DNA from 3 places in the Halomonas sp. KM007 genome. Region 1 is predicted to be linked to each of the others. Evidence: predicted binding sites of a transcription regulator. Region 1 holds the regulator's gene; each other region holds the start of a gene.
What was found. Region 1 encodes sigma-54, which starts transcription at its own class of promoters, with help from an activator protein. Its sites were predicted from a motif close to TGGCACNNNNNTTGCTNT; they were not measured.

Region 2: the regulator sigma-54 is predicted to act here: its motif matches at 2,141-2,158, upstream of codB (cytosine permease).
Region 3: the regulator sigma-54 is predicted to act here: its motif matches at 6,373-6,390, upstream of RVM27_RS09515 (amino acid ABC transporter substrate-binding protein).

What each region holds. Positions count from the first base shown of each region.
Region 1 covers NZ_CP136131.1:470,202-479,814, reverse strand. Annotated here, with positions in the region: gene RVM27_RS02345 (YhdP family phospholipid transporter) at 1-984, shown strand, start outside; gene tldD (metalloprotease TldD) at 981-2,435, shown strand; gene yjgA (ribosome biogenesis factor YjgA) at 2,473-2,994, opposite strand; gene pmbA (metalloprotease PmbA/TldD family protein) at 3,091-4,431, shown strand; gene RVM27_RS02325 (HPr family phosphocarrier protein) at 4,438-4,707, opposite strand; gene rapZ (RapZ family nucleotide-binding protein) at 4,733-5,665, opposite strand; gene ptsN (PTS sugar transporter subunit IIA) at 5,735-6,202, opposite strand; gene hpf (ribosome hibernation-promoting factor, HPF/YfiA family) at 6,207-6,515, opposite strand; gene RVM27_RS02305 (RNA polymerase factor sigma-54) at 6,613-8,028, opposite strand; gene lptB (LPS export ABC transporter ATP-binding protein) at 8,134-8,880, opposite strand; gene lptA (lipopolysaccharide transport periplasmic protein LptA) at 8,904-9,410, opposite strand; gene lptC (LPS export ABC transporter periplasmic protein LptC) at 9,407-9,613, opposite strand, start outside.
Region 2 covers NZ_CP136131.1:2,309,020-2,318,632, reverse strand. Annotated here, with positions in the region: gene RVM27_RS10925 (amino acid ABC transporter substrate-binding protein) at 1-491, opposite strand, end outside; gene RVM27_RS10920 (GGDEF domain-containing protein) at 481-1,923, opposite strand; gene codB (cytosine permease) at 2,205-3,470, shown strand; gene codA (cytosine deaminase) at 3,485-4,738, shown strand; gene RVM27_RS10905 (rhodanese-like domain-containing protein) at 4,760-5,215, opposite strand; gene RVM27_RS10900 (GNAT family N-acetyltransferase) at 5,226-5,675, opposite strand; gene pdxR (MocR-like pyridoxine biosynthesis transcription factor PdxR) at 5,822-7,294, shown strand; gene pcsA (phosphatidylcholine synthase) at 7,443-8,108, shown strand; gene RVM27_RS10885 (RNA-guided endonuclease InsQ/TnpB family protein) at 8,159-9,334, opposite strand; gene RVM27_RS10880 (IS1182 family transposase) at 9,477-9,613, opposite strand, start outside.
Region 3 covers NZ_CP136131.1:2,014,582-2,024,194, forward strand. Annotated here, with positions in the region: gene RVM27_RS09485 (methyl-accepting chemotaxis protein) at 1-757, opposite strand, end outside; gene RVM27_RS09490 (host attachment protein) at 860-1,291, opposite strand; gene RVM27_RS09495 (histidine phosphatase family protein) at 1,381-1,968, shown strand; gene RVM27_RS09500 (amino acid ABC transporter ATP-binding protein) at 2,066-2,794, opposite strand; gene RVM27_RS09505 (amino acid ABC transporter permease) at 2,881-3,981, opposite strand; gene RVM27_RS09510 (amino acid ABC transporter permease) at 4,002-5,192, opposite strand; gene RVM27_RS09515 (amino acid ABC transporter substrate-binding protein) at 5,291-6,316, opposite strand; gene RVM27_RS09520 (amino acid ABC transporter substrate-binding protein) at 6,541-7,566, opposite strand; gene ltrA (group II intron reverse transcriptase/maturase) at 7,694-9,055, opposite strand; gene speE (spermidine synthase) at 9,489-9,613, opposite strand, start outside.

The DNA.
Region 1 (9,613 bases):
TCGCGCCCACTGGATGTGGTAGTGAGCTATCTGGCCGCTGACCGTTTGCTTGATTTGCCCAGCGAAGAGGCCGCGAGCGAGGCGTCGTCGAGAGAGGTGCCCACGCCGGGCTCCTGGGTCGACGAGATCACTACCGAATACGCCGCCCCAGCCGCTATCCCCGATTGGCTGGCATCCGTACCCAATGGACGGCTGCGACTGGCCGAGCTCAGTGTGGGTGACGGGCTTTATGGCCCCCTGACCGCTTATTGGCAGACCAGCGCTCAGGGGCTTTCCATTGCGCCGGTGGGGCTGACGTTGGGGCAGCTCTCGGCGCGTGGCGAGCTGCACTGGGAAGGTAATCCGGTGACCAGCCGCACCCGCGCTGACCTGACGATCCAGGGGGGAGATCTAGGCACTGCCCTGGAGCGTCTGGGGCAGCCCGTTGCCATGCGCAGCCGCACCACCAACGTGGCCGCCGAGCTTGCCTGGGCGGGGGCACCCTGGCAGTTTGCGCTGGCCCGCGCAGGTGGAGAGCTGAGCACGGATATTCGTGACGGGCGCTTCGTGATGCTCGACTCGGCACCTGCTCGGCTGGTGGGGCTGCTCAACTTCGATAACATTCTGCGCAGACTGCGCTTTGATTTTTCGGATGTGACCGGGCAGGGAACGGCGTTCGATCGGGTGCATGGCACGGCAGACGTGGCCCAAGGGCAGCTGTTGCTGCGTGGCCCCCTACAAATTGATGCCCCTGCCACGACCTTTACGCTGACAGGAAATGTTAATCTCTTGCAGCGCGAACTCGATCAGCGTCTTGGCGTCACACTGCCAGTGAGCCAAAGTCTGCCTATCGCTGCAATCGCGGTGGGTGCTCCCATCGTCGGTGGGGCGCTCTTTATTGCCGACCAGCTCTTTGGTGACGCACTGGCCCAGGCCACCACCATTCATTATCGCGTGCGAGGTCCCTGGACCTCGCCGCAGGTTACTTTAGAAGGCCCTCAATGACCGCACACACAAGCGATATAGAGTCTGCAATTTCCATTTTGCTAACGCCGGGTGGTCTCGATCTGGAAGCCCTGGATACGGGCCTTGGCTACGCCATGGGGGCAGGCATCGATTATGCTGACCTTTACTTTCAGCGCACCTGGCAGGAGGGGTGGGTGCTGGAAGACGGTGAGGTCAAGGAAGCGAGTTACAACATCGATGGCGGGGTCGGTGTGCGGGCGCTGGCCGGCGAAAAAACCGGCTTTGCCTACTCCAACCAGATTACTGCCGATGCTCTGATGGATACCGGACGCACCGCGTCGGGCATCGTGCGCAGTGGCAAGCAGTTGCCTGGCCAGCGTGTCGTGCCGGTAAGCGCAGCGGCGCGCTATGCAGGTATCGACCCGCTGGCAGGGCTGAGCGCCGAGGAGAAGGTGGCCATGCTGAAGCAGGCCGACCGCGTCGCGCGCGCTGCCGACCCCAGCATCAGCCAGGTCAGTGCCTCGCTGTCCGGCACCTACGAAGTCGTGCTGGTGCGCGCTAGCGACGGTACCCTGGCGGCGGACGTGCGACCGCTGGTACGTTTCAATGTCAGCGTGATCGCGGCCAAGAATGGCCGTCGGGAGCGGGGTAGCGCCGGTGGCGGTGGGCGCTACTCCATGGCTCGCCTGCGCGATGAGGGGGTGGCCGAGCGCTATGCCCAGGAGGCCGTGCGTCAGGCGCTGGTCAACCTGGAAGCGGTGGATGCACCCGCTGGACAGATGCCCGTGGTGCTTGGCGCTGGATGGCCTGGCATCCTCTTGCACGAGGCGGTCGGGCACGGCCTGGAGGGTGACTTCAATCGCAAGGGCAGCTCGGCTTTCGCCGGGCGAATGGGCCAGCGCGTGGCGGCCAAGGGCGTCACCGTGGTAGACGATGCCACGGTCATGGATAGCCGCGGGGCGCTCAGCGTCGATGACGAGGGCACGCCGGGCCAGTACACCCCTCTGATCGAGGATGGCATTCTCACCGGCTACATGCAGGACAAGCTGAACGCGCGATTGATGAACATGGCGCCAACCGGGAACGCGCGGCGTGAGTCCTTTGCCCACCTGCCGATGCCGCGTATGACCAACACGGTGATGCTGGCCGGGCAAGATGCGCCGGAAGACATCATCAAGAGCGTCAAGCGCGGCCTTTACGCGGTCAGCTTCGGTGGCGGGCAGGTAGATATCACGTCGGGCAAGTTCGTGTTTTCAGCCAGCGAAGCCTACCTGATCGAAGATGGCCGCATCACCTCGCCAGTCAAGGGCGCCACGCTGATCGGCAATGGCCCTGAGGCGATGGGACGAGTGTCCATGATTGGCCATGACCTGGCCATGGATACCGGGATTGGGGTATGCGGCAAGGAGGGCCAGGGCGTGCCGGTAGGCGTTGGGCAGCCCACCCTCAAGCTGGACGAGCTGACCGTCGGTGGCACGCAATCCGGCTAGTCAGACAGCGCAGCTCGTCATCGTTGGTGTGGGGGGGTCAGAGCGCCAGCGTATCGCGCAAGTGCTTGAACAGCTTGCGCGCGCTGGTCGGCGGTTTGCCCTGCTCACGCTCCTTGCGGGCGTTACGCACCAGCTGACGCAGGGTCTGGCGGTCGGCATCGGGGTAGTCGGCAAGGAACAGGTCGACGGCGTCGTCACCCTCGTCGACCAGCCGATCACGCCATTTTTCCAGACGATGGAAGGCATGGTCGCGCTGCTCTTTCTCTTGCTCGATGGCATCGAATACCCCCTGGATGGCGGCTAGATCCTCCTTGCGGATCAACTTGCCTACGTACTGCATGTGGCGGCGGCGGCCTTCATGGGAGCGGATGCGCGAGGTTTCCTCGATGGCCCGCAGCATGTCGTCAGACAGCGGAAAACGCGCTCGTTCGGCGGGTTTCATGGCAATCAAGGTTTCGCCAAGCGCCTGAAGAGCATGCATTTCACGCTTGAGCTGGGATTTACTGGGACGCTCTTCCTGCTCGTCAATATCGAGGGGCTCGGGGCGTTGCTTAGGCATACAGACACTCACTGATTTGGATTCGTCGGCAGCATTATATCAGGCTGCGACCATAACATTGATTCGCCAATGCAATTGAGGCGAAAAGGAGACCACATGGCACAGGCATTTGATGCAGCAGCGCAGCAGGCGCTACTGGCGCAGCGGGCGGAAGAAGCCCTTGGCCTGGCGAAAACGCTGGGCGCCGATGCCGCTGAAGTAGGCGCCAGTGTCGACCAGGGGGTGGGCGTCAGCGTACGACTCGGCGAGGTCGAGACCGTCGAGCTTTCCCGTGACCAGGGAATCGCCATTACGGTCTACGTTGGCCAGCGCAAGGGGAGCGCCTCTTCCACGGATGCCAGCAGCGCCTCGCTGCGCGCCACGGTGGAAAAGGCCCTGGCAATTGCGCGCTATACCGGCGAAGACCCTGCTGCCGGATTGGCAGACGCTGCGCTGATGGCGACCCGGTTGCCGGATCTCAAGGTGCACCACCCGTGGGCGCTCTCGACCGAGCAGGCCATCGAGCTGGCGCTGCGCTGTGAACAGGCGGGGCGCAGCGTGGACGGTATTCACCAGTCCGAAGGTGCCTCGTTGTCCAGTGGCGAGGGCGTGCGGGTCTACGCCAATAGCCATGGCTTTCTAGGTACCCAAAAGGGCAGCAGCCATTCGCTGTCCTGCATGCTGATCGCCCAGGATGACAAGGGTATGCAGCGCGACTATGACTACACGTCGGCGCGCAATCCCGTACAGCTGCGTGACCCGGAGGACGTCGGGCGCGAAGCGGCCGCACGCACCCTGCGGCGGCTGGGTGCGCGCAAGCCGCCCACCGGTACGTTTCCCGTGCTGTTCGACCCAACCCTGGCCGCAGGCCTGGTAGGCCACCTGATGGGCGCCTTGGCGGGCGGGGCGTTATATCGTGAAGCATCGTTCTTGTGTGATCGTCTGGGTAGCCCGCTTTTCCCGGAGTGGATGGGGCTGGAGGAGCGCCCCATGGAAGTCGGCGCCACGGCCAGCTCACCCTTCGACGCCGAGGGTGTGCAGACCCGGGATAACCGTTTCATCGAGCAGGGCAGGATCGCCAGCTACATGCTGTCTGCCTACAGCGCGCGTCGCCTGGGTATGCAGTCGACGGGGAACGCTGGCGGAGCGCGTAACCTGCGTCTGTTGGCCCCGCGGACACCGCGTCACGAGCTGTTGCAGCAGATGGGGCGGGGTATTTGGGTCACCGAGCTGATGGGGCAGGGGGTCAATGGCGTAACGGGGGACTACTCTCGCGGTGCGGCCGGTTTCTGGGTCGAGAATGGCGAGGTACAGTACCCCATCGAAGAGTTCACCATTGCCAGCAATCTCAACACCATGTTCGCTGGCCTGATGGGGATTGGCGATGATACCGATACGCGTGGCAGCATTCATACCGGCAGCTGGCTGGTGGATGCCATGACGGTGGCGGGCAGCTAACGAGGGTTACTGATCCTCGTCGAAACGTGCGTCGAACAGGGCCTGAATGGCATCCAGGGCCTGGTCGGCGTCTTCACCTTCTGCGGTGATGGTGAGTGACGTGCCGCAGGGGGCCGCCAGCATCAGCAGCGACATGATGTTGGCCGCATCGGCCTTTTGCTGCTGTTTGTACACGTGGATGCGGGCTGAAAACTGCTGGCCGCACTTGACCAGTTTGGTGGCGGCGCGGGCATGAAGGCCGCGTTGGTTGGTCAGCGTTAAGGTTCTTTCAGGCACTCTGATTCCTTTTTGCCGAGTGATATCAGGGCGACTTCGTGTCGCTGGGAGGGGTGGAAGAAGCGGCATCGACGGTAGCGGGTAATTCGCTCAGCGTGTACTGCAAGCCCAATTCCCGGTGTCTGAGCTGAATAGCGCCAGTGCGCTTGACCAGCGATTGCGCCAGTTGCTCGACCATGTAGACAGAGCGATGCTGTCCGCCGGTACAGCCAATGGCCACGGTCATATAGCTGCGCTGACTGCTTTGGTAAGCAGGTAGCCATTTCTCCAGCCAGGCATGAATATCGTCACGCATGTCATCGACGATGGGGTAGCCTCTCAAGAAGGCCTTGATATTGGCGTCGCGTCCGGTGAACTGCCGCAAGCTGGGGTCCCAGTAGGGGTTGGGCAGGCAGCGCACGTCGAACACGATATCGGCATCCATGGGTACGCCCCGTTTGTAGCCGAAAGATTCGAACGTCAGGGTCAACTGGTCACGCCGCTGATGAGCAACCTGATCGGTGATGCGGCGGCGTAGGTCGTGTACCGAAAGACGCGACGTGTCGATCAGCAGGTCAGCCAGGTCCCGAATCTCGAGCAGGGTTTCTTCTTCTTTGTTGATGGCCTCTTCCAGGGTCATGTCGCTATCCCGGGTCAGCGGGTGGCGCCGACGGGTGGCCGAGTAGCGCTCCAGCAGAATGCGCGCGTCCGTGGTCAGGTAGATGACCTGAAAACGGATCTGACGCTGGCGTAGTTCTTCCAGCAGAGCAGGCAACTGTTCCAGTGCAGTAGGCAAGTTGCGCGCATCGATGCTGACGGCCAAATGAGTACGTCCGCCCTGTTGACGCAGTTCATCGACCAGCGAGCCCAGCAGCATGGCAGGCAGGTTGTCGATGGCGTAATAGCCAAGATCTTCCAGCGCCTGTAGGGCGATGGACTTACCGGACCCTGAACGGCCGCTAATGATCACCAGCTGCATAGCGCATCTCTCTTGGCTTGAGAAGGAATAGAGGGTTACCGTCGGCCTTGCTGCCCGGCAAAGGCTGCGCTAGGCAGCCTGCTCGCGAATCTTGTCGGTCAACAGCGTCAGCAGTTCACGCTGGCTGCTGACATTGCGCAATTGCTGGCGTGTGGCTGCGTCGTTCATGATCGTGGCGACCTGACCCAATAGCGCCAAATGCGTATCATCGGCTTCTTCGGGTACCAGCAGCACGAACACCAGATCGACGGGGTCACCATCGATGGCATCGAAGTCGACGGGTTCGGCCAGCTTGAGAAACCCAGCAATCGGCGTGCTGCAGTGAGGACTGCGTGCGTGGGGAATGGCCACGCCATTGCCGATGCCGGTACTGCCCAGCCGTTCACGGCCAATCAATCGACTGAAGACTTCCTGGCTATCCAGGCTGGGCGTGTTTTGAGCGATAAAGGTGCTGAAAAACTCCAGCACCCTTTTTTTGCTGCCCCCGGGCACGTCGTACAGCACGCGCTCCGGGGGGAGAATGGTTTCCAACATCATCGGGTTAACGCACGCCAGCGCCTTGGGCGCGGGCTTGTGCTTTTTCCTTGTGTTTTACGAGCTGACGGTCGATTTTGTCCGCCAGGGCGTCAATGGCTGCGTACATGTCGTTGTCCAGCGCTTCGGCATGAAGGTCGGCTCCTGCTGCGTGCAGGGTGCAGGCGGCTTGCTGGCGCTCCTTTTCAACAGATAAGGTGACCTGGACGGTCGTGATGTTGTCGTAGTGACGTTCAACGCGTTCCAGCTTTTCGTTTACGTAGTCACGCAAGGCGTCAGTCAGTTCAACGTGATGACCAGTGATGTTTACTTGCATTGACGTGCTCCTTATCCATCGGACTGTACTTCGATTGTAACCCTTTTTGGGCCATTGCAAAGCCCTCGTCGAGAGTTTGTTGGGCGAGAGCGTTTAACTAGCGTAAACGACGGCGCTCACTCGACGAAGGTATACCCATCGACTCACGGTACTTGGCCACGGTGCGGCGGGCCACGGTGATGCCGCCCGCTTCCAGCAGGGTGACCAGACGGCTGTCGGAGAGTGGCTTGCCCGGAGGCTCGTCCTGAATCAGTTTCTTGATGCGTGCTCGAATGGCCGTGCTGGAATGGCTGTCGCCACCTTCCTGGCCGCTGACTTGGCTGGAGAAGAAGTACTTGAGCTCGAACACCCCGCGCGGGGTATGAATGTATTTCTGGGTAGTGACCCGCGAGATGGTCGACTCATGCATCTCCACCGCTTCGGCGATATCGGCCAGAATCAGCGGTTTCATGGCCTCTTCACCCTGCTCGAGGAAGCCTATCTGGCGGGCAATGATCTCGCGCCCCACGCGCAGCAGCGTGTCGTTGCGGCTCGACAGGCTCTTGATCAGCCAGCGAGCCTCCTGGAGGTGCTCTTTCAAAAACTGGTTGTCCTGGCTCTTGTCGGCGCGCTTGATCAGGCTGGCGTAGTCGGGCTGGATACGTAGCCGAGGCAGCGCTTCCGGGTTGAGTTCCAGATGCCAGCCCTCGTGATCGTGACGTACCACCAGGTCCGGCGTCACATAGCTGTCGTCGGTGACGCCGTAGGCGCTTCCGGGGCGAGGGTCAAGGCTGCGGATTAAACGAATGACATCGTCCAGCTGCTCGTCATCGAGGCTCAGGCGTCGTTTCAGCAGGCGCATGTCGTCCTTGCCCAGCGCTTCGAGAAACTGGCGTACCAGACGCTTGGCGGGCATCAACAGCGGAGTGTCTTCGGGTAGCGCGGCCAGCTGCAGCATCAGGCACTCGCGCAGGTCACGGGCGAACACGCCAGTAGGCTCGAACTGCTGCAGGCGCAGCAAGGTGTTTTCGACCTCGCGTTGGCTCAGGCCATCGTGGCCCTGCGCCTTGAGCCCCTCGCGGATGTCGTTGAGCGGCTGGGTCAGATAGCCGTTGGCATCCAGCGCATCGATGAGGCTCTCGGCAATGGCTTGCTCACGCGCAGAGAAGTCGGTCATGGCCAGTTGCCAGAGCAAGTGCCCGTGAAGGCTCTGCCCGGCCGCCTGGCGCTCGAAGTCCGGGCCTTCGCTACTGCCGCCCGCGCTGCCCATGTCCTGGTAGGTGTCGGACCAGTCGCTGTCCACGGAGAGCTCGTTGGGAATGCTGTCTGCCCACTCGGCTTCCTGAGGCTCGCTGACCGCCTGTTCGCCAAACTCATCCTCCTGTTCGAGCATGGGGTTGGCATCCAGCGCCTGCTGAATTTCTTGACGAAGGTCCAGCGTCGATAGCTGAAGCAGCGCAATGGCCTGCTGCAGCTGAGGTGTCATGGTCAGCTGTGTGCCGATGCGCAGTTGAAGAGAAGCTTTCATGACCATCTGAGAACCACTCGTTAATCAGAAAGCTCCACCCTAGAGCGACTCTCCGTTTGGTGCAAGTGCAATAAGCATGCCACTAAATAAAATGTCTTCGTGGGCCATTATTTAAAGGCGGAAGTCGGCGCCCAGGTAGACGTCGCGCACCTTCTGGTTATTGAGAATTTCCTGGGGGTTTCCACTGGCTATGATGTGTCCGTCGCCAACAATATAGGCAATATCGCAGATATCCAGGGTTTCACGCACGTTGTGGTCGGTAATCAGCACGCCAATATGGCGCTTCTTGAGCGCGCGTATGATCGACTTGATATCGCCCACGGAAATGGGGTCGACGCCAGCAAAAGGTTCGTCCAGTAGAATGAAGGCGGGCTCGGTGGCCAGCGAGCGGGCAATTTCCACCCGTCGCCGCTCGCCGCCCGACAGGCTCATGCCCAGGTTGTCGCGAATATGGGTGATGTGGAAGTCTTCCAGCAGGGATTCGAGCTTCGCTTCTCGGCTATTGCGGTCCAGCTCCCGGCGCGTTTCCAGAATGGCCATGATGTTGTCGGCCACCGACAGCTTGCGAAAGATCGATGCTTCCTGGGGCAGGTAGCCGATACCCGCCAGCGCGCGTTCATGCATGGGCGCCCGGGTCAGGTCGAGATCGTCGATGCCCACCTTGCCAGCATCGGATTTCACCAGGCCGACGATCATGTAGAACGAGGTGGTCTTGCCCGCGCCGTTAGGGCCCAGCAGGCCCACCACGCTGCCCTGGGCAATTTCCAGATTGATATCCTTGACCACGCGGCGGCGTTTGTAGCTCTTGGCCAGATGCTGTGCATGGAGTGTCTTGACCGCTGCGGTGTCGGGGGTCATCGCTGTCACGGGGCGTCCTCTCGCTATTGTTCGGGCTGCAGGGTCATGCGGATGCGCTGTGGCGAACTGCCGCTGACATCAGAGCGCGCTTGCACCACCCCGCGGTCGATGAAGTATTCGAGCCGTCCCCCCTGGAAACGATCCCCTTGCTGGGTCAGTTCGGCTTGGTCGATGAGCTCGACGCGGCGTTCGGACACGTGGTAGACGATGCGGCGCGCCCAGCCTTCCATGGGCGTCGTCTGGTCTTCCAGTTGATTGCGCAGGTAGGCACGCTCGCCCGTGGCGACGGCCCGGGAGAGTTCGCCGGCCTGGTTGCGGTGAATTTCGACACGCTCTCCCCGCAGCTGCATTTCACCCTGACGAATATCGACATTGCCAGAGTAAACCGCCGTGCCCGCGCGCTGGTCCAAGTCCAGGCGGTCGGCCTCTACTTCGATAGGGGCTTGTTGTTGAGCAGTAGCAGGCAGCGCGCCTACGACTACCATGGGAACGGCAAGGGCGAGCAGTGCCGTACGAAGCAGGGCGTTCATGGCGACTCCTGAGAAGAGTGGGGGGCGGGCGGATGCACGCCGCGCACGTTATTGATCAAGCTGACACGACTATCGTCCAGCCAGACATCCATACGGGATGCCTCGATACGTTGGGGCGGCTGCTGCAGCACTACGGGGGTATCGCTCCAGGCATGACGTGCCAGGCCATCATAATGCAGCAGGTCGGTATCCAGCTGCCAGCC
Region 2 (9,613 bases), 1.8 Mb from region 1:
TGCTCGATATTGAGCGTCCCTGTGGTCGATACGACGCTGCGCCCTGTCAGGTCTTCGATGCGATCCAGCGCATTCTTCGCCAGCGACACATAGCGGGTAGTACTGAAGTAATGGGGGTAGGAAAATGCTGCCTGCCGACGCCGCTCTGCGGTATTGGTCGTCACACCACACTCAAGGTCGATATCGCCCTTGCTCAGCAGGATGAAGCGGTTGGCGGGCGTCACCGGCACGAAGGTGACTGCCAGCGCAGGCCCACCCAGCCGAGCGCTGATGCTGTCGACCACTGCTTGGCAAATATCGATGGAGTAGCCGATGGGCCGCCCTTCCACCACGTAGGAGAACGGCTCCTCGTGTTCTCGGTGCCCAATCAGAATGGTGTGATCCTGCTGAATACGCGCAAGCGTCGGGCCTGTCTGGGCACTGGCCGTGCCCATGGCCAGCAGCAGCAAGCCCATCAACGCGATATACCGCCCGATCACGCTACACGTCATGGCTGGCTCCCATGGTCATGCCGCTACTGAACACCTGATAACGCCCTCGACCCATGGCCTTGGCGGCGTAAAGCGCCACATCGGCACTGCGCAACAGCGTATGGCTGCTTTCGCCATCCCGTGGGGCCAGGGCAATCCCGATGCTGACACCGATCTGGACGCGCTCTCCCTGCAGGTCAAAGGGTTCGCGCAGCGCAGCGACCAGCCGCCCTGCCCGCACACTGGCTTCGTCCAGCGCATGGTGGTGAACAGGCTGGAGAATCGCGAACTCATCGCCTCCCAGGCGCGCCACCAGCTCACGCTCGGCCAACAGCCGCTGTACCCGTCGGCTGGCCTGGACCAGCAGTTCATCCCCGGCGGCATGCCCTAACGTATCGTTGACGGCCTTGAAGCGATCCAGGTCAAAAATCATCACATTGAAGCGCTCGCCTCCCGACAGCTGCGCGACGGCGACCTGCAAGGCCTCGTTGAACTGAACACGGTTAGGCAGCTTGGTCAGCGCATCGTGGTGCGCCAGGTGCTGGAACTTGAGCGCCTCCTCCTTGACCTCAAGCAGCAGCTCGCGCTCGACGACTTTTTTGCGTAACGCTTCAATGGCCTGGGCCATACAGCCAATCTCATCCTGGCGCTGTGTGTAGGGCGTTGCCTGCTCGGTTCGGTTATGGGAAATATGCGTCAACGCCTTGATCAGACGCGGCACGGGCTTGAACAGCTGATGCATCAGCAGGCTCAACAGCAAGGCCGTGGCCAACAGCACGATGCCCAGTGAGGCGACGACTTTCAGCAGAAGCTCGCGGTGCACCTGGTACAGCGTCGCCTTGGTGCCAATGGTGGCAACCGACACCCCCCATAACTCCCCCTGAGGAGACACGATGGGCAATGCGCTGATGAAGTGCTCCTGTTCGCCAAGCCGGGCAAAGCCCACGTACAGCTCACTGCCAGAAGCAGCCAGCGACAGCTCTGGGACGTGGGGGAGTTCGAGCGTGGTCTCTTCACCGTGGTGGGCATCGGCGACCATGGCGAAGCCGCCATCTGGCAAACGTGAAAACAGCCAGACGTTGTGGCGCGTTTGCGCACTCGCCAGCGCCAACACATCCACGGGGCTGAACCCCGTGCTGAGCACCGAGTCTTCATCACCAATGGGCTGTTCGGACACCAGGTGCGTCACTTGGCCTGAGAGGTCCGTGCGTACCGCGACATTCGTGTAGATACGCCGAATCGTGGCGCTCACGATCTGGGCATTCACCAGCGCTTCCCGGGCCCACTGTTCGCGTGCACTGCGCTCCACGATGGCAAAGCCCAGCAAGGCCCCCATGGAGTAGGCAAAGACTACCCCCAGCACCATGAATACCGCCACTTTACCGACCAGCGTCCGGTACCAGGGCAACCGGACGGCTGGCGACGGTGGCTCTTCCGAGCTTGATGGTTTCATATTGGCCGACTCCCCCTCAGCCACGTCTTGCCACATCGCCCATTGCTGATCATCGATCCTGTCAATGGCACGTTAGCGCCACGCCATGCAGAGCGCTCGTTACCTTGTGGTGCGCGTGCGCGCTCGTTATTCCTGTCTTCTTTTCGCAAACTACCATTAAAGACGCGCACGAGTAGCTAAAAATTTAAACGTTTCTTGTTACCTGACCACGCCTGATTGGCATGCGGCTTGCTGCATCTTTCTTGACCATGACACGCGACGACGTATCGAAGGGGAAAAAGATGCACCATTCAGACTACCCACTTAGCGAAGTACCCCTCCAAGCTCGGAAAGGGCTACTCTCTACCTCAGCGGTACTGCTTGGCTTTACCTTTTTCACCGCCACCATGTGGGCGGGTGGCTCCCTGGGCCAAGCCTTCCCGATTGGCCAGTTACTGTGGATTATCGTGGCAGGCAACCTGCTACTGGGTATCTACGCAGCAACGCTGGCTTATATCGCCTGCCAGAGCGGCCTGAATGCCGTCCTGATGGGGCGGTTCTGCTTCGGCGAAAAAGGCAGCAAACTCTCTGACATTATCCTCGGCTTCACCCAGATTGGTTGGTACGCCTGGGGAACCGCCACGATAGCCCTGGTGCTGGTACGCACCACGGGGATGCCTGAATGGCTGGAAATCCCCTTGATGGTGCTGTTTGGCTTTGGATTCTGCGTGACCGCCATGATCGGCTATCGAGGCATGGACTGGCTGTCGCGCTTCGCCGTACCCGCCATGATGCTCTTCATCCTGGTCAGCCTGTTCACCGGGCTGGTCGATGTGCGCGGCTTTGCAGGATTAAGCCAGCAAACGCCAACGGAAAGTATGAGTGTCGCAGCGGCGATCACCGTGATTATCGGTACCTTCATCAGCGGTGGCACCCAGGCGACCAACTGGAGTCGCTTTGCCAGGACGCCGAAAGTTGCGGTGATCGCAACGCTGGGCGCTTTTTTCATTGGCAATGGATTGATGGTGCTGACCGGTGCCTTGGGCACGATGATTTACCAGCAGGCAGATATCGTCGATGTTCTCATTGCCCAAGGCTTTCTCTCCCTCGCGGTATTGATGCTGTTCCTGAACATATGGACGACCCAGGACAACACGATTTACAACTTCGCCGTGGCGGGATGCAACTTGCTGCGCACCGAAAAGCGCCGCTTGGTCACCGTCAGCGGCGCCGCCATTGGTACCGTGCTGGCGGTAGGTGGCATGTACAACCTGCTCATTCCATTTCTGGTGCTGCTCGGCACGTTTATCCCTCCCATGGGCGGGGTGATCATGGCTGATTTTTGGCTCAAGCACCGAGGCCGCTACCCTGCTTTGGCCTCTGCGCAGCTACCCGATTTCAATCGGCGCGGCCTCGCCGCCTATGCCATTGGTGCCGGGGCTGCCTATTTTTCTCCGTTACTACCGCCGCTGGTGGGTGTCGTAGTCGCGGCAGGCAGCTACGCCGTGCTGCTACGTCTGAAGCACGCTACGCTGGGTGATAGCTTCCCATCGACAGCCAAACAATAAGTGAGCACCTGTTTATGAACATGCAGATCATCAATGCCCGCCTTCGCCAGCGTCCTGGGCTTTATCGGCTGGATATCGAGAACGGCGTCTTCACCGCAATCACCGCTCAGGATGCGCCGCAAACGGCAGGCGAAGGCCAGAGGGATGCGGGCGGCAAACTGCTGTGTGCGCCGTTTATCGAGCCGCATATCCACCTGGATGCGGCCCTGACCGCTGGCGAGCCTCACTGGAACCAGAGCGGCACGCTGTTCGAGGGCATCGAACGCTGGGGAGAGCGTAAGCCGTTGCTCGACGAGGCGGACATTCGGGAGCGCGTACTGAAGACCCTCAACCTGTTGATCGGCAACGGCGTGCAGTTCGTGCGCACTCATGCCGACACCAGCGACCCCAGCCTGGTAGGCCTGAAAACCCTTTGCACACTGCGAGACGAGCTGAAGGACAAAATCGACATTCAGGTGGTGGCCTTTCCACAGGATGGCCTGCTCTCTTACCCTGGCGGCGACAAGCTCATGGAAGAGGCGCTGGAGTTTGGCGCCGATGTGGTAGGCGGCATTCCTCACTTCGAGTACACGCGAGAGTTGGGCGTGGCGTCCATGAAGCGCGTCATCGAGCTGGCCATCAAGTACGACCGCCTGGTGGATGTACACTGCGACGAAATCGATGATCCCAACTCGCGGTTTCTCGAAGTGCTCGCCTGTGAGGCACTGTTTCATGAGCTGGGCAGCCGCGTGACCGCCAGCCACACCACCGCCATGCACTCCTACGACAACGCCTACTGTTCGAAACTGTTTCTGCTGCTCAAGCGTTCGGGCATCAACTTCATTTCCTGCCCCACGGAGAGCATCCACCTGCAAGGGCGCTTCGACACCTACCCCAAACGGCGCGGCGTGACACGCGTCAAGGAACTCAACGAAGCCGGTATCAACGTCTGTTTTGCCGAAGACTCCATCTTCGACCCCTGGTACTCGCTGGGCAACGGCAAGCTGCTGCGAACGCTGGATTTTGGCCTGCATATCTGCCAGATGATGGGCTATCAGGACTTCAGCCAGGCGCTGTCGCTGATCACCGACAACAGCGCCCGCACGCTCAACATCGAGGCACGTTACGGTATCGAGGTAGGCAAACCCGCCAGCTTCAACCTGCTGGATGGAGAAGACGACTACAGCGTGCTACGCAACCAGGGTGACGTACTGCTCTCCGTCCGCCACGGTGACATCATCATGCAGCGGGAGCCCGCACGCATCGTGACGCCACCGTGGCTTGGTTAGGGCTTGCGGATTCGAGCAGGCTCAGCAACCGCACTCGTTGAGCCCCGAGGCGTCCAGACTGCCGCGCTGCGCCCCGGTTTGCACCGGATGCTGGTCACGTCGCCAAAAGTCCAGACCTCCCAGCAGCTCTTTTACCTGTAGCCCTGCGCTGGCCAGCTTCCAGGCCGCTTTGGTAGAGCCGTTACACCCAATCCCATCGCAATAGGTGATGTAGACGCGCTGCTTATCCAACTCCGCCAAGCGCTCGGGAGTCATTTCCTTGTGGGGAAGGCTGATGGCGCCAGGGATGTGCCCGGCACAGTAGTGTTCGAAGCTACGCGCATCGATCACCACGATGTCGTTGATGCCTGCGGCCAAATCCTGCGCCACGTCCCAGGCATCCGTGTGGTAGCAAAGCTTGTCATGCATGGCCGATGCCATGCGGTCAGGTGGCGCGGGTGGAAATGCCAGCACCACTGACATGGGGGGTGTGGTCATCGTTGCCTCCTTACTTCACATCCAGTAGATAGCCATAAAACGCCGTATTGCGCTGCCAGCCCAGTGACTCGTAAAGCGCCTGGGCGCGCTGATTCTCTACCTGTGTCATGAGGATCAAGCGTGCGACTCCATGCTCCTGGGCCAGCCTGGCGGCGGCTTCCATCAACGCTCTGCCGGTGCCTTGCGTGCGCGACGCTGGCTGCACGAAGAGGTCATTGAGCGTCCACCGAGCATTCAGCCCCACGGTGGAAACACCCGGATAGAGCTGCACGAACCCCGTCAGTGAGCCGTCGCTCGCCTCACTGACGAGAATGTAGGAGTCGCCCAACCCCATCCGCAATTCGAGAAACCTCCGTGCAGCCGGCAAGTCGCTGGGCTGTTGGTAAAATTGGCGATAGCCATCGAGCAGCTCACTCAAGGGAGCCAGGTCATCAAACACCGCTGGACGAATCTGGGTCATGTCATTGCCTCGATAGTCATGGAGTAATGCCCCAGTCTGCCGCTATAGTGGTTCCTTAAAAAGAGCCACTTTGCACCCTTTCAGGAGAACCAGTGAAACAGAGCGCCAGCGACAGTGACTGGATCATCGACGCATTGGCCTTGCGCATGCATCAACACGCAACGCGATCGCTCAGTCAGCGGCTATACCATCCGCTCAAGGAATGGGTACGCCAGGGCAAACTCACGGCGGGCCAGCGGCTGCCTTCGTCACGTCACATGTCGGATGCGCTGGGCGTCAGCCGCAATACCGTCCTCGCGGCAACGGACAGGCTGCTGGCCGAGGGGCTGCTGGTGGCACGCCAAGGGGCGGGGCTTTACGTAGCGCAGTTGCCTCGCGTGCTGGATACCGAGACAACACCGCCTCCAAAGGCCGTTCACTACTCTTCCCGAGGGCGCACCCTATTGGCGCTGAGCAAGACGCTCAGCAACGGCTACCGGGCGTTCTCACCCGGCGTACCCGCCCTGGACCTGTTTCCTGAAGCGCAGTGGCAACGGCTTGTGCGCCAGCATCAGCGCAACGCCGATGTGGCGTGGATGGATTATCAGACCGGCGGCGGGCTGGCAGCATTGAAAGTGGCGATCAGCGACTACCTGAGGCTCTCTCGAGCGGTACGCTGCCAGCCTGAACAGGTCATCATCACTCAAGGGGCACAGCAAGCCTTCGAGCTGATCACCCAGCTACTGACCGACCCTGACGACGCGGTCTGGATGGAAGAGCCTGGCTACGGCGGTGCCAAAGCCTGCTTTCTGGCAGCTGGGCTCGATGTCACGCCCGTTCCCGTTGATGCCGATGGGCTCGACCCGGCACTGGGCGAAAAGAGTGCTCCCGCCCCTCGACTGATCTATACCACCCCCTCCCATCAATACCCCACCGGCGTGACCATGCCCGTCACTCGTCGGTTGGCACTGCTGGACGTCGCCGAACGCTGCGGTGGATGGATCATCGAAGACGATTACGACAGTGAGTTTCGCTATGACACCCCACCGCTCCCATCACTCCAGGGGCTGACCGAACAGGCGCCGGTCATTTATGTGGGCACGTTCAGCAAAGTCCTGTATCCCGGTTTGCGTCTGGGCTATCTGGTCGCCCCGCCTGAACTCGCTCCCGATGTGTGCCGGGCCCAGGCCCGTTTACATCGAGAGGGTCACTACCCACTCCAGTCGGCACTGGCCGCCTTCATGGCCAGTGGTCACTTCACCCGCCACATCACCCGCATGCGGACGGCCTACCGTCACCGCCAAAGCTGTTTACGTGCCGCCCTGGCCCCCGCCGTTGCGGCAGGTTTACGGTTATCGGAGGGGCATGCTGGCATGCACTTGCTGGCCGAGCTGAGCAGTATCGAGGAGGAAACGGCTCTGGTCAGTCATGCTGCCCAAGCGGGCATTACACTGTCGCCACTGTCACATTACTACCTTTCCGCCAACAAGCGATTCGGTTTGGTGCTTGGCTATGCCAGTGCCAACGAACAGACCCTGGCCTGGGCAGGACAGTGGCTGAGCAACGCGTATCTGGCCCATCAAACCCGCACTCCCGACACGCCACTTTCCCGCGATGGTCACAAGACCAACGTATTCTAGGGGGGCACTCTTGTAGTAGTGTAGCGTTCTTTATACGCTCATTTATAAACCTGATAGAAAGGGAACGGCCGTTCCCCATGGGGTCAAGGTGGCTCAATTGCTCTCTTCACACACAGAATCGCGCGCCTCGGTCTACAAGGCCTGGAGCGTGCATGTCTTCACTGCCAGCGGTGTCTTGCTGGGCACCATGGCGCTGTTGGCGCTGATCGATAACAACCCCGTGGCCTGCCTGCTGTGGCTAGGCGCCGCCATGATGGTAGACGGCCTGGACGGCACCCTGGCGCGCAAGTATGAAGTGAAGACCATTCTGCCCCACTTCGATGGCTCCACGCTGGATATGGTGATCGACTATCTCACCTGGGCATTCATCCCGGCGCTGTTCATCTATTTTTTCGTCGAGCTGCCCACCCACTTCGAACTGCTCTCGGTCTTCATCATCCTGCTCTCCTCCATGTTCTGCTTTTGCAACGTGAACATGAAAAGCCAGGACAACTACTTTGTAGGTTTTCCTGCTGCCTGGAACATCATCGCCGCCTACTTCTACATTCTTGATTTTCCGCCGTTTGTCACCTTCGCGATCATTCTGCTCATGGCGGCCCTCACCGTCACCCGCATGAAGTTTCTGCACCCTTTCCGGGTACGGCAATTCATGCCGCTGAACATCACGGTCACGCTGGTGTGGTGCGTCTGCACGACTTCGCTGATTCTCTCGAACCCCACCCATGCCGCCTGGGCCTTGTGGGGCTGGGTGCTGACATCGGTCTACTTCACCGGCATGTGCCTGTGGCGCACCGCTCGGGAATGGTTTGCGTGACTGCTCCCCGCCCTAAGCGCTGACGCGCCACGGGCGAGGCTTCCCACTTCTCAGGCAGCAACCGGCGACATGCCGGACTTACGCAAGCCTCCATGGGCAGAGACGGACAGCCCTTCCGCCTTCAGCTCGATAATGCCTTGATGCTTGATGTTCAGCGCCGCGTTGATGTCCCGGTCGTGCTGTGTGTGGCAGGCGGGGCACTCCCACGACCGGACGTTCAACGGCATGGCGTCCATCTTGTGCTGGCAGACATGGCAGGTCTTGGAGCTGGCAAACCACGGGTCGATCTTGACCAGATGCTTGCCCTGCTCCTTGGCCTTGTAGTCCAGCTTGGTCACCAAGGCATGCCAGGACGCATCGCCGATGTGCTTGGCGAGGCGGGCGTTCTTCATCATGTTGCGGACCTTCAGCGTCTCGACGATCACCGCTTGGTTGTCGTCAACGAGCTGTCGAGAGAGCTTGTGCTGGAAGTCGTTGCGGGCGTTGGCAACCCGCTCGTGCGCCTTGGCGACGAGTAACCGTGCCTTGGCCCGATTGGCGCTGCCCTTCTTCGTGCGGGACAACGCCTGCTGCTTGCGCTTGAGGTTCTTCTGCGCCTGCTTGAGGAAGCGCGGATTGGCGACCTTGCGGCCATTTGAGTCGATAGCAAGATGGGATAGCCCCATGTCCAGTCCGACGACGCGAGAGGTATCAACGTCCATGGTCGGCACGGGGGTCGCCTGGTCGGTATCAAAGAGCAGCGAGGCGTAGTGCTTGCCGGTAACCGTGCGCGACAGCGTGATGCTCTTGAGCTTGCCGTCAACAGGCCGGTGAACTTTGGCCTTGATCGGCCCCAGTTTGGGCACCTTGATCCAGTTGTCGCCGGCCTTGACGCCGACGCAGTGATAGCTGGACTGCTTGCCCCGCTTGCTCTTGAAGCGCGGATAGCCGGCCTTCTGCTTGGGGTCGAAGAAGCGCTGGAAGGCCTGATCGAGGTTGATGCAAGACTGCTGGAGCGCCATGGAATCCGCCTCTTTCAGCCAGCCGTACTTGCGGGATTTCTTGGCCACCGGCAGCAGCTTTTTGATGTCGTGCTTGGCGCTCAACGACTGGCCGTGGCGCTGGTAGCGATGGGACATGATGCGAAGGCCGGTGTTATAGACGAAGCGCACCGCGCCGAACTGGCGGTTCAGAAATGCCGCCTGCTCGATCGTGGGATAGAGTCGTACCTTGGTAGCCTTCAGCATGGCGCGCCATTGATGCATGAATGTATGTACAGCTTATACCGCCGGGCCCCATGCCGCAAACCCAGCAGCGCTATCGCGCTGCCCGCCTGTATCTCCGCCCGAGTGAGGTTGTCGCAAATCTCCTAACGACTCAAAACTAAACCTATACACAACGATGTCGATGGCTGGACGACATCATCACGCACGCCCTGGGAGGCGCGATCTTTTTCTTTGTTGCTAGGTAAGGTAATCCCAGGCATCCCCACAACCACTCCCAGAGATGATGACAAAGGCTCAGCG
Region 3 (9,613 bases), 1.5 Mb from region 1:
TATTGCCGCCTACAGCACTGCCCATTAGCAGTTTATCGCTGCCTTGCAGAGCTAGCGGCTGTGGGGAGTCTGCCTGCACGATGCGAGTGAGGTCCGAAGGCGTGAGCGCATCGCTTAATACACTTGAAGGCTCCAGCGTCAGCGACTCATCCGGATGGGCAACCAGCGTGCCATCGTTGGTGGTTAGAAAGCCAAAGCTAGACGGTGTGGGGGAAATGCTGGCAACAATATCGATAACGTCAGCAATCGTAATATCGGCCCCAACCACAGCGGCTAGTTCGCCGTTTTGATAGAAGGGGCGAGCGAAGGTAATGATCAGGCCGCCCGTTTGAGCATCGACATACGGGGCGGTGATGATAGTGTCTTGCGCGTTCACCGCGCCTTGATACCAGGGACGCTGGCGTGGGTCATAATCGCTAGGGGGTTGCCAGCCGTCTGAGAAAATTCCCTCTGATGTGGACGGGTAAGCAATGTAAGCGGTCATAAAGTCGCCAGAATCGGCTAATTGTCGCAAGGCTTGTAGCGGCTCTTCGCTACCTGCAGTGTGTTCCATGCTGGCTAACATCGTGTAGCGCGCATTGAACCACTCATCGATGGCCTGTGTGTTTCCATTCACAACAGCGCTTAGGTTGCGATTAACCTGCTCACTATTGTGATGCTTTACAGTCGTGTAACTAGCAATGCCATTCACCGTTAAAGCCAACACAATAGCGATAAGGGCCGCTAGCAAGATACGTAAACGTAGGGAAGAAAACATAGTCGCTCTCGGGATCATCAGGGTTCATGATGGGTATCGGCGAGAGCGACTACGCCTTTAGTAAAAAGCAGGAAAAAAAGTTAGTAAGCGCTAACTGTAGTGTTAACGAAGATCGCTGACCGCGTTCTGAATATCAGCCATGGACGCTTTGCTGAGGTCTTTCGAGAGCGTGTGGGTGACCAGCTTCTGCGTGGGGTTATCGAGCTTCTCTTTGAGCAGCCCCAAGAACTTGGGAGGCGCGACCATGATCAGCTTGTCCATGCTGTTGTCCACCCGCGCAGTGTAGAGTCGCTGGGCGACTTCTTTGGCAAACAGCTCGTTTTCATGTTGGGAGGCCGCGCCTTCCTCGCCGGATGAGCGCGATGACGTTGACGTAGACTCATGAACATCGGCACCGCGGCGGTCCGTGATCAAGTCGCCTTCATGCAGCCTGCCTGCAGCGTGTACCAAGCTCTCCTGCTCGGCGAGGTGAAGTGCATCACGGGTGAAGATACGTGCCCGAGCGGCGTCGGCTACCACGATATAGGTGGTCATTGTCATACGTCCTCCATGTCATTGATTACCCTTTAACCATGGCAACCGTTCCGTGTTTGGTCAAACACGGTTTTCATAGAGAAAAGAGCATGGATATAGACGACTCACGTCATCATTGGCGAAACCGCTATCTGCTGATGCGCCACGGCCATAGCCAGGCTAACGCACAAGGCACCATCATCAGCTCCCCCGAGCGAGGGCTGTTGGCGTATGGGCTGTCGCCGCAGGGCGAGCAGCAGCTGGCAGATACCGTCGCACGGTGGCACTGGCCGGTACCCACACAGGTCGTGCATTCGGACTTTTTACGCACCACGCACACCGCCGCCCGAGTGGCCGCCGCGTTTGGGTTGGAGATGCAAAAAGAGGAGCGCTTGAGGGAGCGCCACTTTGGTGAATTGGAGGGCAAGGCGGATAGCCACTACCCGGAGGTGTGGGCCTTCGATGCCCAGAACGCCGACCACACCCAGTGGCAGGTGGAGCCGGTCAAGCGTGTCGCGGCGCGCATGGTCGCTGCGCTGGAAGCGTTGGAGCAACGCTTTGAGGGTGAAACGGTACTGGTGGTGAGCCACGGTGACCCGTTACAAATTCTGCTCACGGCGCTGGCAGGTAAGCCATTGACCCAGCACCGTGAGCAGCCTGCGCTACTGCCTGCCAGCATTACGCTCGTGGGTGGTTAAGCGCCCGCTTTGGGAGAAATCCAGGCGATCATATCTACCTCCACATCCGCACTGCCCGCAAGCCCGGTCACGCCGATGCAGGTGCGGGTGGGCAGCGTTAATGCCCCAGAATCTGGCTCAAGAAGAGCTGGGTGCGCTCGGACTGCGGGTTATTGAAGAACGGCTCAGGCGCGTTCTCTTCAATGATTTGCCCTTGGTCCATAAAGATCACGCGGTCGGCCACGGTTTTGGCAAAGCCCATCTCGTGGGTGACACAGAGCATGGTCATGCCCTCTTCGGCCAGTTCGATCATGACGTCCAGTACTTCCTTGATCATTTCCGGGTCAAGGGCCGAGGTGGGCTCATCGAACAGCATGACGTCCGGGTGCATGCACAGCGAGCGGGCAATGGCGACCCGCTGCTGCTGACCACCGGAAAGCTGGCCGGGATATTTCTTCGCCTGTTCGGCGATGCGTACCCGCTGCAGGTAGCGCATGGCCTGCTCTTCGGCTTCTTTGCGCGGCTTTTTCTGTACCCACATAGGGGCGATACAGCAGTTCTCCAGCACCGTGAGGTGAGGGAACAGGTTGAAGTGCTGGAACACCATGCCGACGCTACGGCGAACTTGCTCGATGCGCTTGACGTCTTGGGTGAGCGGTACGCCGCCTACCACAATCTCGCCTTTCTGATGCTCTTCCAGGTGGTTGATGCAGCGGATCATGGTGGATTTGCCCGAGCCAGAAGGCCCGCAAATGACGATCCGCTCGCCGCGTTTCACTTCCAAGTAGATATCGCGAAGTACGTGGAAATCGCCGTACCACTTGTTGACGCCGCGCATTTCGACCATCAGATCCGAAGTACCGGTGCCAGGGTTATGGGAAGCTGCTTGTGTCATGTCACTATCCTGCTAAAAAATCGTTGATAAAAGCGGCGTTAACGCCTGTGGCCGGTATGCAGCTTGCGTTCTAGGTACTGACTGTAGCGCGACATGCTGAAACAGAAGATCCAGAACATGAAGGCGGCAAACACGTAACCTTCCAACGAGAAGCCTAACCAGCGCGAGTCGGCCAGTGCCGCTTGCACGATCCCCAAAAGGTCAAAGAGCCCGATAATCATGACCAGGGTGGTGTCTTTAAACAGTGAGATAAACGTATTCACGATGCCTGGAATCATCATCTTCAACGCCTGGGGAAGGATGATCAGCCCCATGCGTTTCCAGTAGGTCATGCCGAGAGCCGCTGCCGCCTCTTCCTGGCCTTTAGGGATGGCCTGTAAGCCGCCACGAATGACCTCGGCCATATAGGCGCTCTGGAACAGCGTTAAGCCGATCAGGGCACGCACTAGGCGGTCAACGCTCATATCGGAGGGCAGGAACAGCGGCAGCATGACCGAGGCCATAAACAGCACGGTGATCAGCGGCACACCGCGCCAGAACTCGATAAACACCACGCAAAAGCTTTTGACGATCGGCATGTTAGAGCGCCGACCCAGGGCCAGCACAATACCGATCGGCAGCGCGCCCACCATGCCCACTGTGGCTAACAGTAGCGTCAGCATCAGGCCACCCCAGCGGTGAGTAGGCACTTGGGGAAGGTCAAAGTAGCCGCCGTAAAGCAGTACGAACGAAATAATGGGGAATGCCACCAGCGCAAAGATGGCCACCCAGCGCTTGAAAGGCAGCTTGGGAATCGCCAGCCAGCCAATCAGCGAAAAGAACATAGCGAACACGATATTGGCGCGCCAGGTCTCCTCGCTGGGGTAAAGGCCGTAAATAAACTGGGATAAACGTGCGTTGATAAATACCCAGCAGGCGCCTTCGCGAGAGCAGTCGTCGCGGGTAGTGCCTACCCAGTCGGCGTTGATAAACGCCCACTGCACGGTCGGTACCACGAGCAGGTAGAGAATATAGAGGCCGACTAAGGTGAAAATAGTATTAATCGGGCCGTTAAACAGGTTGGTGCGCAGCCAAGCAGCAGCCCCAACAGAGCTACTAGGCGCTGGTCGCTGCTCAATCACGGTTTGGTTATGAATCATGTATGGCTCCTCGCCTCAGCCTAGCGTTCAACCAGCGCCACGCGGGCGTTGAACCAGTTCATGAACATCGACACCAGCAGGCTGATCGTCAGATACACCGCCATAGTCATCGCAATGACCTCGATGGCTTGGCCTGTCTGGTTCAGCGTGGTGCCCGCAAACACCGACACGAGGTCCGGATAGCCAATGGCGGTGGCCAGCGACGAGTTCTTGATCAGGTTGAGGTACTGGCTGGTCAGCGGGGGAATAATGACCCGCAACGCTTGAGGAATGATGACGAGGCGCAGCACCAGGTTGCGCGGCAGACTCAGGGCCTGTGCCGCTTCGGTTTGGCCATGAGAAATGGCCTGTATGCCTGAGCGCACGATCTCGGCGATGAACGAGGCGGTGTAGATCGATAGTGCAAACCATAGCGCCAGGAACTCGGGAATCACCGTAATACCGCCGCGGAAGTTAAAGCCACGCAGTTCGGGCATTTCCCAAGTGACGGGCACGCCAGTCACCAACATAACCAACAGCGGCAAGCCAAAAATCAGCGCCAAGGAGATCCAGTAGGCAGGAATTCGCTGCCCCGTGCCTTCCTGGCGGCGCTTCGCCCAAATCACCAGCGCAATGCTGGCCACAATGGCGATCACAAAGGTCACGGGAATCAGCCCAAAGCCCGATTCGAATAGCGGCTCAGGTAGATAAAGCCCGCGTACGTTAAGAAACACGGCCTCGCCGAACGCAAGGCTTTCTCGAGCGCTGGGGAGCGCCCGCAGCACGGCAAAGTACCAAAAGAAAATCTGCAGCAGCAGCGGAATGTTACGAAAGGTTTCGATATACGCGGCGGCTAGCTTGGCGATCAGCCAGTTGGGCGATAGACGAGCGATACCGACGATAAAGCCAATGATGGTGGCGGCAATAACGCCCAACCCACCCACCAGCAGCGTATTCAGCAGGCCCACGAAGAAGGTGCGGCCATAGGTGCTTTGGGAAGAGTAGTCGATCAGACTCTGAACGATCCCGAAGCCTGCGGTGTTGTTAAGAAAACCGAACCCGGTAGTGATCCCGCGAGAGGAAAGGTTGTCTTGAACATTACCGACGATATAGAACAGAAACGCAATAACGGCAGCAATGAGTAAAAACTGAAAGATCAGCGCACGCTTTGCGCGGTCTCGCCAGAACGGAGGCTTTTGGCCAACGGGGCGAGCGTTAGGTCTTACGGACATGGATGGCGTCTCCGCTACACGGAAGGTCAATCAAATGGCCCGCCGATACCCTTGAGTGTTGATGGCAAGGGCCGGCGGGCCGGGGTCAAGCGAGACGCTTAGCGAATCGGCGGTGCGTACTGGAAGCCACCCTGGTTCCACAGAGCGTTGACGCCCCGTTCGATTTCCAACGGTGAACCCATACCTACGTTGCGCTCAAAGCTTTCACCGTAGTTACCTACTTGGCTCAGGATGTTGTAAGCCCAGTCGGCTTCAAGACCCATGCCTTCACCATAGTTGCCGTCCTGACCCAGCAGGCGAGCTACGTCCGGGTTCTCAGAGCTGAGCATCTCTTCAGCGTTCTCGCTGGTCACGCCGTACTCTTCACCGTTGATCATGGCGAACAGCGACCACTTGACGATGTTGAACCACAGGTCGTCACCCTGACGTACCACGGGGCCCAGCGGCTCCTTGGAGATGACGTCGGGCAGAATCATTGCAGAAGCGGGGTCGTCCAGTTGGATGCGCAGTGCGGCCAGCTGAGAGGTGTCAGAGGTTAGTACGTCACAGCGGCCCGCCTGGAAGCCGCCTACCGTTTGCTCAGAGGTATCGAAAACGATGGGGTCGAACTCCATGCCGTTGGCACGGAAGTAGTCCGCCAGGTTCAGCTCGGTAGTGGTGCCTGATTGAATACAAATCGCCGCGCCATCCAGCTCCGAAGCACTGGAAATACCCAGGTCACGAGACACCAAGAAGCCTTGGCCGTCGTAGAAGGTCACCCCGGTGAAGTTTAGGCCTAGCGTGGTGTCACGGGTGGTCGTCCAGGTGGTGTTACGAGAAAGGACATCCACTTCGCCGGACTGCAGCGCGGTGAAACGCTCAACGGCGTTCAGGGAAATGTAGTTAACGGCGTCCGCATCGCCCAGTACGGCGGCGGCCACGGCACGGCATACGTCAACATCGAGACCTTGCCATTCGCCGCTATCGTCCGGCGCGGAAAAACCTGGCAAGCCATCACTAACGCCACACTGTACGGCACCGCGAGAGCGCGTTTCTTCTAATGTGTTCGCTTGCGCGGTAGCGATACCGGCCAGCGTAATTGCACCCGCAGAGGCAAGCAGTACCAGGTGTTTTTTGTTAACCATGTGTGTTCCCCTTCCTCGATTTAGTGTCGTTATGCATGTCGATGCATGCCTAAAAGCTAGCAAGGAAGGTGCCAAAAAAGATATGTCGGCAAATTCAGCGGTTTTCAACGTAAAATCAGCGAATTTAACGAAAGTATTGGTGCAAAAAAGTGCTCCAGCGGCTACGCGATGCTCCGCTTTGGTGCGTAGCCGTTGGTGTGGGCAGGTGGCCGCAGGCTCGTCGGTCAGCGAATCGGCGGGGCGTATTGAATACCGCCGTCTTTCCAGAGCGCGTTTAAGCCTCGTGCAATCTTAAAATCAGAGCCTGTGCCCACGTTACGGTCATAAATGTCCGCGTAATTACCTACCTGCTTGACGACCTGGTAGGCCCAGTCGGCGCTGATGCCCATGGGGCTGCCGAAATCGCCATCCTGGCCCAGCAGGCGCTGTACGTCAGGGTTGTCGCTGTCGAGCTGCTCGTCCACGTTCGCCTGGGTGACTTCCAGCTCTTCGGCATTGAGCATGGCAAACAGCGTCCATTTGACGATATTGAACCACTGGTCGTCGCCCTGGCGCACGGCCGGGCCCAGCGGCTCCTTGGAGATGATCTCGGGCAGCACCACGGCCATGTCGGGGTCGGCCAGCTGCATCCGCTGGGCATAGAGCTGCGAGGCATCGGAGCTCAGCACGTCGCAGCGGCCTGCTTCGAACCCGGCAATCGACTGCTCGGGAGAGTCGAAGACCACGGCATCGTAGGTCATGCCGTGGATTCTGAAGTAGTCGGACAGGTTCAGTTCGCTGGTGGTGCCTGACTGAGTGCAAACAGCCGCCCCATCCAGTTCTTTTGCGCTCTGTACGCCGAGGTCGCTGGCCACCATAAACGCCTGGCCGTCGTAGTAGCTGACGCCAGTGAAGTTCATCCCGAGGGTGGTGTCGCGGCTGGAGGTCCAGGTGGTGGTGCGGGAGAGCACGTCCACTTCGCCAGACTGCAGTGCGGCAAAACGCTCCACCGAGTCTAACGGTACGAAATTGACTTTGCTGGCATCACCTAGCGCGGCAGCGGCAATGGCGCGGCACACATCGGTGTCCAGGCCGCGGTATTGGTCGTTATCGTCCAGCGATGAGAAGCCGGGCTGGGCGGCGTTAACGCCGCAGCGCACGCTGTCGCGCTCTTGAATGGCCTCAAGGGTATCGGCCATGGCCGTGGCAGGTACCCAGAGAGCGGGTGCTAATAGAGTGATTCCCAATCCTAACCAACGCGTTGTAGTCATTTATTATTCCTTAACGTCGAGCGCAGCAACTCCTACGCAATCGGGATAGGGGGGAACCCATAGGTTCCGCCCCTCCCACACCACCCGGCATGCGGGTCCGCACCGGGCGGTTCGAGAAGTTGAGGTTTCACGAGAGTCTCGGCACTCCCAACCGATCGAAGTAGGCAATGGTCAGCACATTATGGATGGCAGAGCGACTGTTATGCCACCAGCGACGACTCAGCGCCGCCACGGATTCCGCAACCCAGGAACTCGCGCCTAAGCGGGTCAGCTCCCGGTAGATCGTCTTGCCCCGTCGCCAGTGCCGGAGGTGGAGCATTCTCAGGCGGCGACGTATCCACTCATCCAGTGATCGCCAGATGCGTGGCGTTTGTGCCAGCCTGAAGTACCCTTTCCAGCCGAGCAGGTAACTGCGGAGCTTCTCCACCACCTGTGCCATGCTGCGACCACCTGCCCCCCGGGTCAGTTGCCTGATCCGGAGCTTGAACGCCTGTAACGCCTTGGCGGATACCGCCCGTCGAACGTCTCCACCCCTCCCTTGCCACAGGGCGTAGCCGAGGAACTGGCGACCGAACACGCTGGCGACTGCACTTTTGGATTCGTTGATCACCAAGCGCAGTTTGTTGTAACACCGGCGTAGCAGGCGCATCACCCGTTCTCCCGCCTTCTCACTGCGAACGTAAACGTTGCAGTCATCAGCGTAACGGGCGAAGCAGTGCCCCCGACGTTCCAGCTCTTTATCCACCTCGTCCAGCAGAACGTTGGCCAGCAACGGCGAGAGCGGCCCGCCTTGCGGCGTGCCCTCATGCCGATCCATGACCACGCCACCATCCATGATGCCCGCGTTGAGATACGCACGCACCAGCCGGATGACTCCGGGGTCGTTTATGCGTTTCTTCAGGCGGTCGATCAGGATGTCGTGGTTAACCCGGTCGAAGAACTTCGACAGGTCAACGTCCACTACGATATGGCGGCCCTGTTGGGCGTAGCGTTGCGCAGCCAGCACCGCATCGTGGGCCCGGCGGCCCGGGCGGAAGCCGTGGCTGTGCTCGCTGAAGGTGGGATCAATCAGAGGTTGCAGCACTTGCAGCAGTGCCTGTTGAATCAGACGGTCGGTGACGGTGGGGATACCCAGTTCCCGCTCACTGCCGTCCGGTTTCGGGATGCCTACCCGACGAACGGGTTGTGGTTGGTAGGAGCCGCTCAGCAATTGCTGGCGAAGCTCCGGCCACACCCATCGCAGGTGTTCGGCGGTCTGGGCAATATCCAGCCCGTCCACACCTGCCGATCCCTTGTTGGCCTTCACGCGCTTCCATGCCCGCTGCATATTCTCTCGTGCGAACGCCTGCTCAAGCAGGCTTCGCCCTGCGCCCTCCGGTTCTTGTCGCGGGAGTCCTGTTTCATCGCTGATCGCATTCGGTAAGGCTTCACCTTCCCGTTCCGCGACCCGCCCCGCTGACGCGGGCATCTGATGCTGTACAGTTTTCATCGACAAGGCGTTTGACGCTCCTTCTCGTTCAGCCCTTCGCCCTGACCAAGCAGCTACTATGGCTTCTGCTGACTTCTCGCTCCGTGTTGCCACGTCGCCCTTTCAGACATGAGGCGAGATCTCCCCGGGTAAGAACACACTCCTTCACCGCACAACCGCCGGATTTACACCGCCTCGCCTTGGCCACAAGAGCTTCGCGGCTTCTAGCCCGCTCGCCCTGCTTGGCAGTGCCTCGTATCCGATTCTTGTTCATCGGCTCACGGTTTACGCTCCACGCTTCCTCCCCACGGTCGGTCGCCCTTCCGCAGTTGCGCTTCGCTTCGTTCGCTGTGGCCAGCTCACGGGAGGACTTGCACCTCCAGGAGTGCGCCCGTGCCGGGCGCACTAAAAAAGCCGGGCAGAGCCCGGCCAGATACCTAGCGTAGCTGCCCGCTTATGCGAAGGCTTTACGCATAAAGGGCGGCAGCGCCAAGGCTCCACGATGGGCCTCTGCTGTGTAGTACTGTAGCGGCATTTCGTGGCTGGCGGCAGCTTCTTCGCGGAAGCTTTCAACGCTGG